Regions from separate parts of the Gottfriedia sp. S16(2024) genome, predicted to be linked through region 1. Evidence: a T-box and tRNA genes for the amino acid it is inferred to sense, from the RefSeq annotation. Region 1 holds a T-box; the other holds one or more tRNA genes.
The links. The T-box of region 1 lies ahead of AB1282_RS16255 (glycine--tRNA ligase). A T-box ahead of a tRNA ligase gene usually reads a tRNA of that ligase, here a tRNA-Gly.

Region 1 (3,483 bases):
TTTAGAGATGGGTGCTTTCTCAGTTAAAGATAAAAAACTAATCGCAGCACGTATGGAAATGGTATTTGATTATTTTCCAAGACTAAAAGAGCGTTTAAACCAAAAAGGCGGTACGATGAGTGGAGGAGAACAACAAATGCTAGCGATTGGCAGAGGACTGATGATGGGACCATCATTGCTAATGCTAGACGAACCATCCATGGGTCTTGCGCCAATTATCGTTGAACAAATATTTGAAATCATTGAGCAACTAAACAAACAAGGAATGACAATCTTATTAGTCGAACAAAACGCATACCAAGCATTACAAATCGCTCACCGTGGCTATGTAATTCAAACTGGTGAGATTCAAATGGTTGGTGAAGGTAAGACATTAATGAATAATGAAGAAGTGAAAAAAGCATATTTAGCATAATGAATCTGCAATTAATCAATACGAACTATCAAAAATAGATTAAGTAAAATAGGGGGTGTTTCATAAGTCAGGTCAACTGACAAGTGAACATCCCTTTTTTGATGTAAATCGATGTAGATAAGTCACTTATTTGCTGCTCCCTAAGGTTTATTTGCAGTTCGATCGGTTGGATTTTAACTACGATTTTCTCAACACTAATAAAAAGAGGGAACCCCTTAAGGATTCCCTCATTAATATGAAATTATTATTTATTAGAAATAAATTCCGAAACTTTTAATTGTTCTTCACTTGAAGCATTGTTAATTGAAGTTTGAAGTGATTCCTCTAGTAAACTACGATTCTTGTAAAAATCTTCATGTTTACTATTATAATAGTACTTCACTGCTTCTAAATCTGAGAAAAACTCTTTTCCAAGCTTTAGAAGAAATGTTACTGGAAGTCCTTCGATCACTACTGTATTTACATTTACATTTTTAGAAATTTCATTTACCGTACTGTTTGAAGTTGAAATCATTTCCTCGTTTAATTCTCTAACAAGTAATTGTTCGAACCCTTTTATTTTATTGTTTCTTTTGTTCACGATTCGCTTTTTGTTTGTCTTTAATAAACGAATGGAATGATGTTTATCAAGCAATACTGCTGAACGTTTCTTTTTCTTTAAAAAAATGCTGCTACTCAAAACTAGCACTCCCTTCTGATAGTATAGGTATATAAATAAAACAACTTTTCTATCATACCAATTAATGCTCATACTGTAAAGGTTTTATCTTTACATGTTTGCTTTCCAAAAATATTCAAAAAATTCACCGTATTTTTTTATCATAAATGTTCATAATAATATTTGACTTAATCAATGTCACTTTGTTAAAATAACAACATATTATTTATTACATATAACGTTGACGGAAAGAAGTACCTAAAGATTATTTTGTATAGCGAATTGAGGATGGTGTGAGCTCAATCAAAACCTTTAGCGAAAGGCATTCCTGAGTTAATTCTTAAAGTGGACAATTTTTTTAATTGTCAACTAGGGTGGAACCGCGGGTGCATATACAGCTCTCGTCCCTAGGCAGAAAATGCCTAAGGATGAGAGCTTTTTTATTTCATTCTTGCATTTTCAAAAAACAATTGAAAATTGGAGGCAAATGAAATGTCAGAAAAATCGATGGATGTCGTAGTAAGTCATGCTAAACACAGAGGATTTGTATTCCCAGGTTCTGAAATTTACGGTGGTTTAGCAAATACGTGGGATTATGGTCCACTAGGTGTTGAATTAAAAAATAATGTGAAAAAAGCTTGGTGGAAAAAGTTTGTTCAACAAAGTCCATATAATGTTGGATTAGATGCAGCAATCTTAATGAATCCACGTACATGGGAAGCTTCAGGTCATATTGGTAACTTCAATGATCCAATGATCGATTGCAAAAATTGTAAAGCTCGTCATCGTGCAGATAAATTAATTGAAAATGCACTTGAAGAAAAAGGTATGGAAATTATCGTTGATGGTCTTCCATTTTCAGAAATGGCTAAATTAATTGAAGAACATAAAATTGCTTGTCCTGATTGTGGTAGCCATGATTTTACAGATATTCGTCAATTTAACCTAATGTTTAAAACATTCCAAGGTGTTACAGAGTCAAGTACGAATGAAATTTTCTTACGTCCTGAAACAGCACAAGGTATCTTCGTAAACTTTAAAAATGTTCAACGTACAATGAGAAAGAAAGTTCCATTTGGTATCGCTCAAATCGGTAAAAGCTTCCGTAACGAAATTACTCCAGGAAATTTCACGTTCCGTACTCGTGAATTTGAACAAATGGAGCTTGAATTCTTCTGTAAACCTGGTGAAGAGATAGAGTGGTATAATTACTGGAAAGAAACTGCTAATAAATGGCTTTTAGCTTTGGGTATGAATGAAGAAAATCTTCGTCTACGTGAACATAGTGCAGATGAATTATCACACTATAGTAACGCGACAACTGACTTTGAATATAAATTCCCATTTGGTTGGGGCGAATTATGGGGCATTGCGTCTCGTACAGATTATGATTTAAAACAACATATGGAATATTCAACAGAAGATTTCACATATCATGATCCAATTACAAATGAAAAATACGTACCATATTGTATCGAGCCATCATTAGGTGCAGATCGTGTTACATTAGCATTTTTAATTGATGCTTATGAAGAAGAGGCTTTAGAAGATGGTACTTCACGTACAGTAATGCGTCTACATCCTGCATTAGCACCATATAAAGCAGCAATTTTACCTTTATCAAAAAAATTATCAGAAAATGCACAAGAAGTATTTGCTTCTTTAGCAGAAGATTTCAATGTTGATTTTGATGAAACTGGTTCAATTGGTAAACGTTATAGACGTCAAGATGAAATCGGTACTCCTTTCTGTATCACATACGACTTCGATTCAATTGAAGACGGAAAAGTAACAGTTCGTGACCGTGACACAATGGAGCAAACTCGTGTTGCAATAAGCGAATTACAATCATTTTTAGCAAATAAAATTAAATTTTAATTTAGTTTTTTGAAATAAGGTGTCCTTTTGGACATCTTTTTTCATATATTTTACTAAAGCTTGTTTAAAGTTTAAGAAATTTACTAAAAATGGTAAAATAAAGGTATAAAATAAAGGAGGAGTTTAAATGAGAAGTTCAAATCCTATCTTAAATTCTGAACAATTAGCGAAATCAAGACATTCTGCTAAAGCGATGACGATGGGCGGGACAATTGGTAAAACAATAATCGCATTAATCTTACTAATCGCAACAGCAGGATACTCATATTATTTAACGGCTACTGGAACACTTAATTCTAAAGTGTTTATTGGATGTTTAATTGTTGCATTCATTATTGGGTTAGTAACATCTTTTTCTCCTAGAATTGCGCCGATTACTACACCTATTTATGCAGCAGTTGAAGGGATTCTAATTGGAAATATTTCAGCTGTTTACGAAGCGTCATATGGAATGATTGTCCTACAAGCAGTGTTATTAACAATTGCAATTATTGCAGGAACATTAATTTGTTATGCTACGGGACTTGTAAAA
Region 2 (3,483 bases), 2.3 Mb from region 1:
GAGCTTTACTGCAGCTTGATATTGAATTTTGGTACAGCTTGTACAGGATAGGTAGGAGCCTGAGAAGCCGGAGCGCTAGCTTCGGTGGAGGCGTCGGTGGGATACTACCCTGGCTGTATTGAAATTCTAACCTAGAGCCGTTATCCGGCTCGGAGACAGTGTCAGGTGGGCAGTTTGACTGGGGCGGTCGCCTCCTAAAGAGTAACGGAGGCGCCCAAAGGTTCCCTCAGAATGGTTGGAAATCATTCGAAGAGTGTAAAGGCATAAGGGAGCTTGACTGCGAGACCTACAAGTCGAGCAGGGACGAAAGTCGGGCTTAGTGATCCGGTGGTTCCGCATGGAAGGGCCATCGCTCAACGGATAAAAGCTACCCCGGGGATAACAGGCTTATCTCCCCCAAGAGTCCACATCGACGGGGAGGTTTGGCACCTCGATGTCGGCTCATCGCATCCTGGGGCTGTAGTCGGTCCCAAGGGTTGGGCTGTTCGCCCATTAAAGCGGTACGCGAGCTGGGTTCAGAACGTCGTGAGACAGTTCGGTCCCTATCCGTCGTGGGCGCAGGAAATTTGAGAGGAGCTGTCCTTAGTACGAGAGGACCGGGATGGACACACCGCTGGTGTACCAGTTGTTCTGCCAAGAGCATGGCTGGGTAGCTATGTGTGGAAGGGATAAGTGCTGAAAGCATCTAAGCATGAAGCCCCCCTCAAGATGAGATTTCCCATAGCGTTAAGCTAGTAAGACCCCTGAGAGACGATCAGGTTGATAGGTCAGAGGTGGAAGCGTGGTGACACGTGGAGCTGACTGATACTAATCGGTCGAGGACTTAACTAACAAGTTTGATAATGACATTATCTAGTTTTGAAGGTACAAAAATTATTATAAAAAAACTTCAAAAAAGTTATTGACTTTAGTAGATATTTTGATATAATAATTAATGTCCTAAAGAAAATGAATCAAGTGATGATAGCGAAGAGGTCACACCCGTTCCCATACCGAACACGGCAGTTAAGCTCTTCAGCGTCGATGGTAGTTGGGGGTTTCCCCCTGTGAGAGTAGAACGTCGCTTGGTTTGATGGAGGATTAGCTCAGCTGGGAGAGCACCTGCCTTACAAGCAGGGGGTCGGCGGTTCGAGCCCGTCATCCTCCACCATATGCCGACTTAGCTCAATTGGTAGAGCAACTGACTTGTAATCAGTAGGTTGGGGGTTCAAGTCCTCTAGTCGGCACTCTTTATGAGCCATTAGCTCAGTAGGTAGAGCATCTGACTTTTAATCAGAGGGTCGAAGGTTCGAATCCTTCATGGCTCACCATTTTCTAAAAAGAAAATATTTGCGGGTGTGGCGGAATTGGCAGACGCGCTAGACTTAGGATCTAGTACTTCGGTGTGGGGGTTCGAGTCCCTTCACCCGCACCATTTATCTTGTTAATCAGTATATGCGGAAGTAGTTCAGTGGTAGAATACAACCTTGCCAAGGTTGGGGTCGCGGGTTCGAACCCCGTCTTCCGCTCCATATATACTGCCGGGGTGGTGGAATGGCAGACACACAGGACTTAAAATCCTGCGGGGGTTGACCCCGTGCCGGTTCGAGTCCGGCCCTCGGTACCATTTTTATAATATGCGCCCGTAGCTCAATTGGATAGAGCGTTTGACTACGGATCAAAAGGTTATGGGTTCGAGTCCTTTCGGGCGCGCCATATTACGGGAAGTGGCTCAGCTTGGTAGAGCACCTGGTTTGGGACCAGGGGGTCGCAGGTTCAAATCCTGTCTTCCCGACCATTTCAATAAGGGGCCTTAGCTCAGCTGGGAGAGCGCCTGCCTTGCACGCAGGAGGTCAGCGGTTCGATCCCGCTAGGCTCCACCAAGATGATCTTTGAAAACTAAACAAAACATGAAGTAAACGTCAATTATTAGTTTTTTGAGCAATACAAGATTTAAACTTAACTTTTATGGAGAGTTTGATCCTGGCTCAGGACGAACGCTGGCGGCGTGCCTAATACATGCAAGTCGAGCGGACTAATGGGAGCTTGCTCCCGTTAGTTAGCGGCGGACGGGTGAGTAACACGTGGGCAACCTACCTGTAAGACTGGGATAACTTCGGGAAACCGGAGCTAATACCGGATGACATAAAGGAACTCCTGTTCCTTTATTGAAAGATGGCTTCGGCTATCACTTATAGATGGGCCCGCGGCGCATTAGCTAGTTGGTGAGGTAACGGCTCACCAAGGCGACGATGCGTAGCCGACCTGAGAGGGTGATCGGCCACACTGGGACTGAGACACGGCCCAGACTCCTACGGGAGGCAGCAGTAGGGAATCTTCCGCAATGGACGAAAGTCTGACGGAGCAACGCCGCGTGAGCGATGAAGGCCTTCGGGTCGTAAAGCTCTGTTGTTAGGGAAGAATAAGTGCTAGTTGAATAAGCTGGCACCTTGACGGTACCTAACCAGAAAGCCACGGCTAACTACGTGCCAGCAGCCGCGGTAATACGTAGGTGGCAAGCGTTGTCCGGAATTATTGGGCGTAAAGCGCGCGCAGGCGGTTTCTTAAGTCTGATGTGAAAGCCCCCGGCTCAACCGGGGAGGGTCATTGGAAACTGGGAAACTTGAGTGCAGAAGAGGAAAGTGGAATTCCAAGTGTAGCGGTGAAATGCGTAGAGATTTGGAGGAACACCAGTGGCGAAGGCGACTTTCTGGTCTGTAACTGACGCTGAGGCGCGAAAGCGTGGGGAGCAAACAGGATTAGATACCCTGGTAGTCCACGCTGTAAACGATGAGTGCTAAGTGTTAGAGGGTTTCCGCCCTTTAGTGCTGAAGTTAACGCATTAAGCACTCCGCCTGGGGAGTACGGTCGCAAGACTGAAACTCAAAGGAATTGACGGGGGCCCGCACAAGTGGTGGAGCATGTGGTTTAATTCGAAGCAACGCGAAGAACCTTACCAGGTCTTGACATCCTCTGACAACCCTAGAGATAGGGCTTTCCCTTCGGGGACAGAGTGACAGGTGGTGCATGGTTGTCGTCAGCTCGTGTCGTGAGATGTTGGGTTAAGTCCCGCAACGAGCGCAACCCTTGATCTTAGTTGCCAGCATTTAGTTGGGCACTCTAAGGTGACTGCCGGTGACAAACCGGAGGAAGGTGGGGATGACGTCAAATCATCATGCCCCTTATGACCTGGGCTACACACGTGCTACAATGGATAGTACAAAGGGTTGCAAGACCGCGAGGTGGAGCTAATCCCATAAAACTATTCTCAGTTCGGATTGTAGGCTGCAACTCGCCTACATGAAGCCGGAATCACTAGTAATCGCGGATCAGCATGCCGCGGTGAATACGTTCCCGGGCCTTGTACACACCGCCCGTCACACCACGAGAGTTTGTAACACCCGAAGTCGGTGGGGTAACCTTTTAGGGGCCAGCCGCCTAAGGTGGGACAGATGATTGGGGTGAAGTCGTAACAAGGTAGCCGTATCGGAAGGTGCGGCTGGA

Region 2: it has a tRNA-Gly gene. The T-box ahead of AB1282_RS16255 (glycine--tRNA ligase) is inferred to sense a tRNA for this amino acid. The anticodon was not compared.

What each region holds. Positions count from the first base shown of each region.
Region 1 covers NZ_JBFLUO010000001.1:3,453,900-3,457,382, forward strand. The annotation lists gene AB1282_RS16245 (ABC transporter ATP-binding protein) at 1-415, shown strand, start outside; gene AB1282_RS16250 (hypothetical protein) at 660-1,094, opposite strand; T-box leader at 1,306-1,485, shown strand; gene AB1282_RS16255 (glycine--tRNA ligase) at 1,566-2,951, shown strand; gene AB1282_RS16260 (Bax inhibitor-1/YccA family protein) at 3,079-3,483, shown strand, end outside.
Region 2 covers NZ_JBFLUO010000001.1:1,141,590-1,145,072, reverse strand. The annotation lists rRNA gene AB1282_RS05480 (23S ribosomal RNA) at 1-831, shown strand, start outside; rRNA gene rrf (5S ribosomal RNA) at 954-1,069, shown strand; tRNA gene AB1282_RS05470 (tRNA-Val) at 1,075-1,150, shown strand; tRNA gene AB1282_RS05465 (tRNA-Thr) at 1,154-1,226, shown strand; tRNA gene AB1282_RS05460 (tRNA-Lys) at 1,235-1,310, shown strand; tRNA gene AB1282_RS05455 (tRNA-Leu) at 1,332-1,414, shown strand; tRNA gene AB1282_RS05450 (tRNA-Gly) at 1,437-1,511, shown strand; tRNA gene AB1282_RS05445 (tRNA-Leu) at 1,520-1,606, shown strand; tRNA gene AB1282_RS05440 (tRNA-Arg) at 1,619-1,695, shown strand; tRNA gene AB1282_RS05435 (tRNA-Pro) at 1,701-1,777, shown strand; tRNA gene AB1282_RS05430 (tRNA-Ala) at 1,787-1,862, shown strand; rRNA gene AB1282_RS05425 (16S ribosomal RNA) at 1,945-3,483, shown strand, end outside.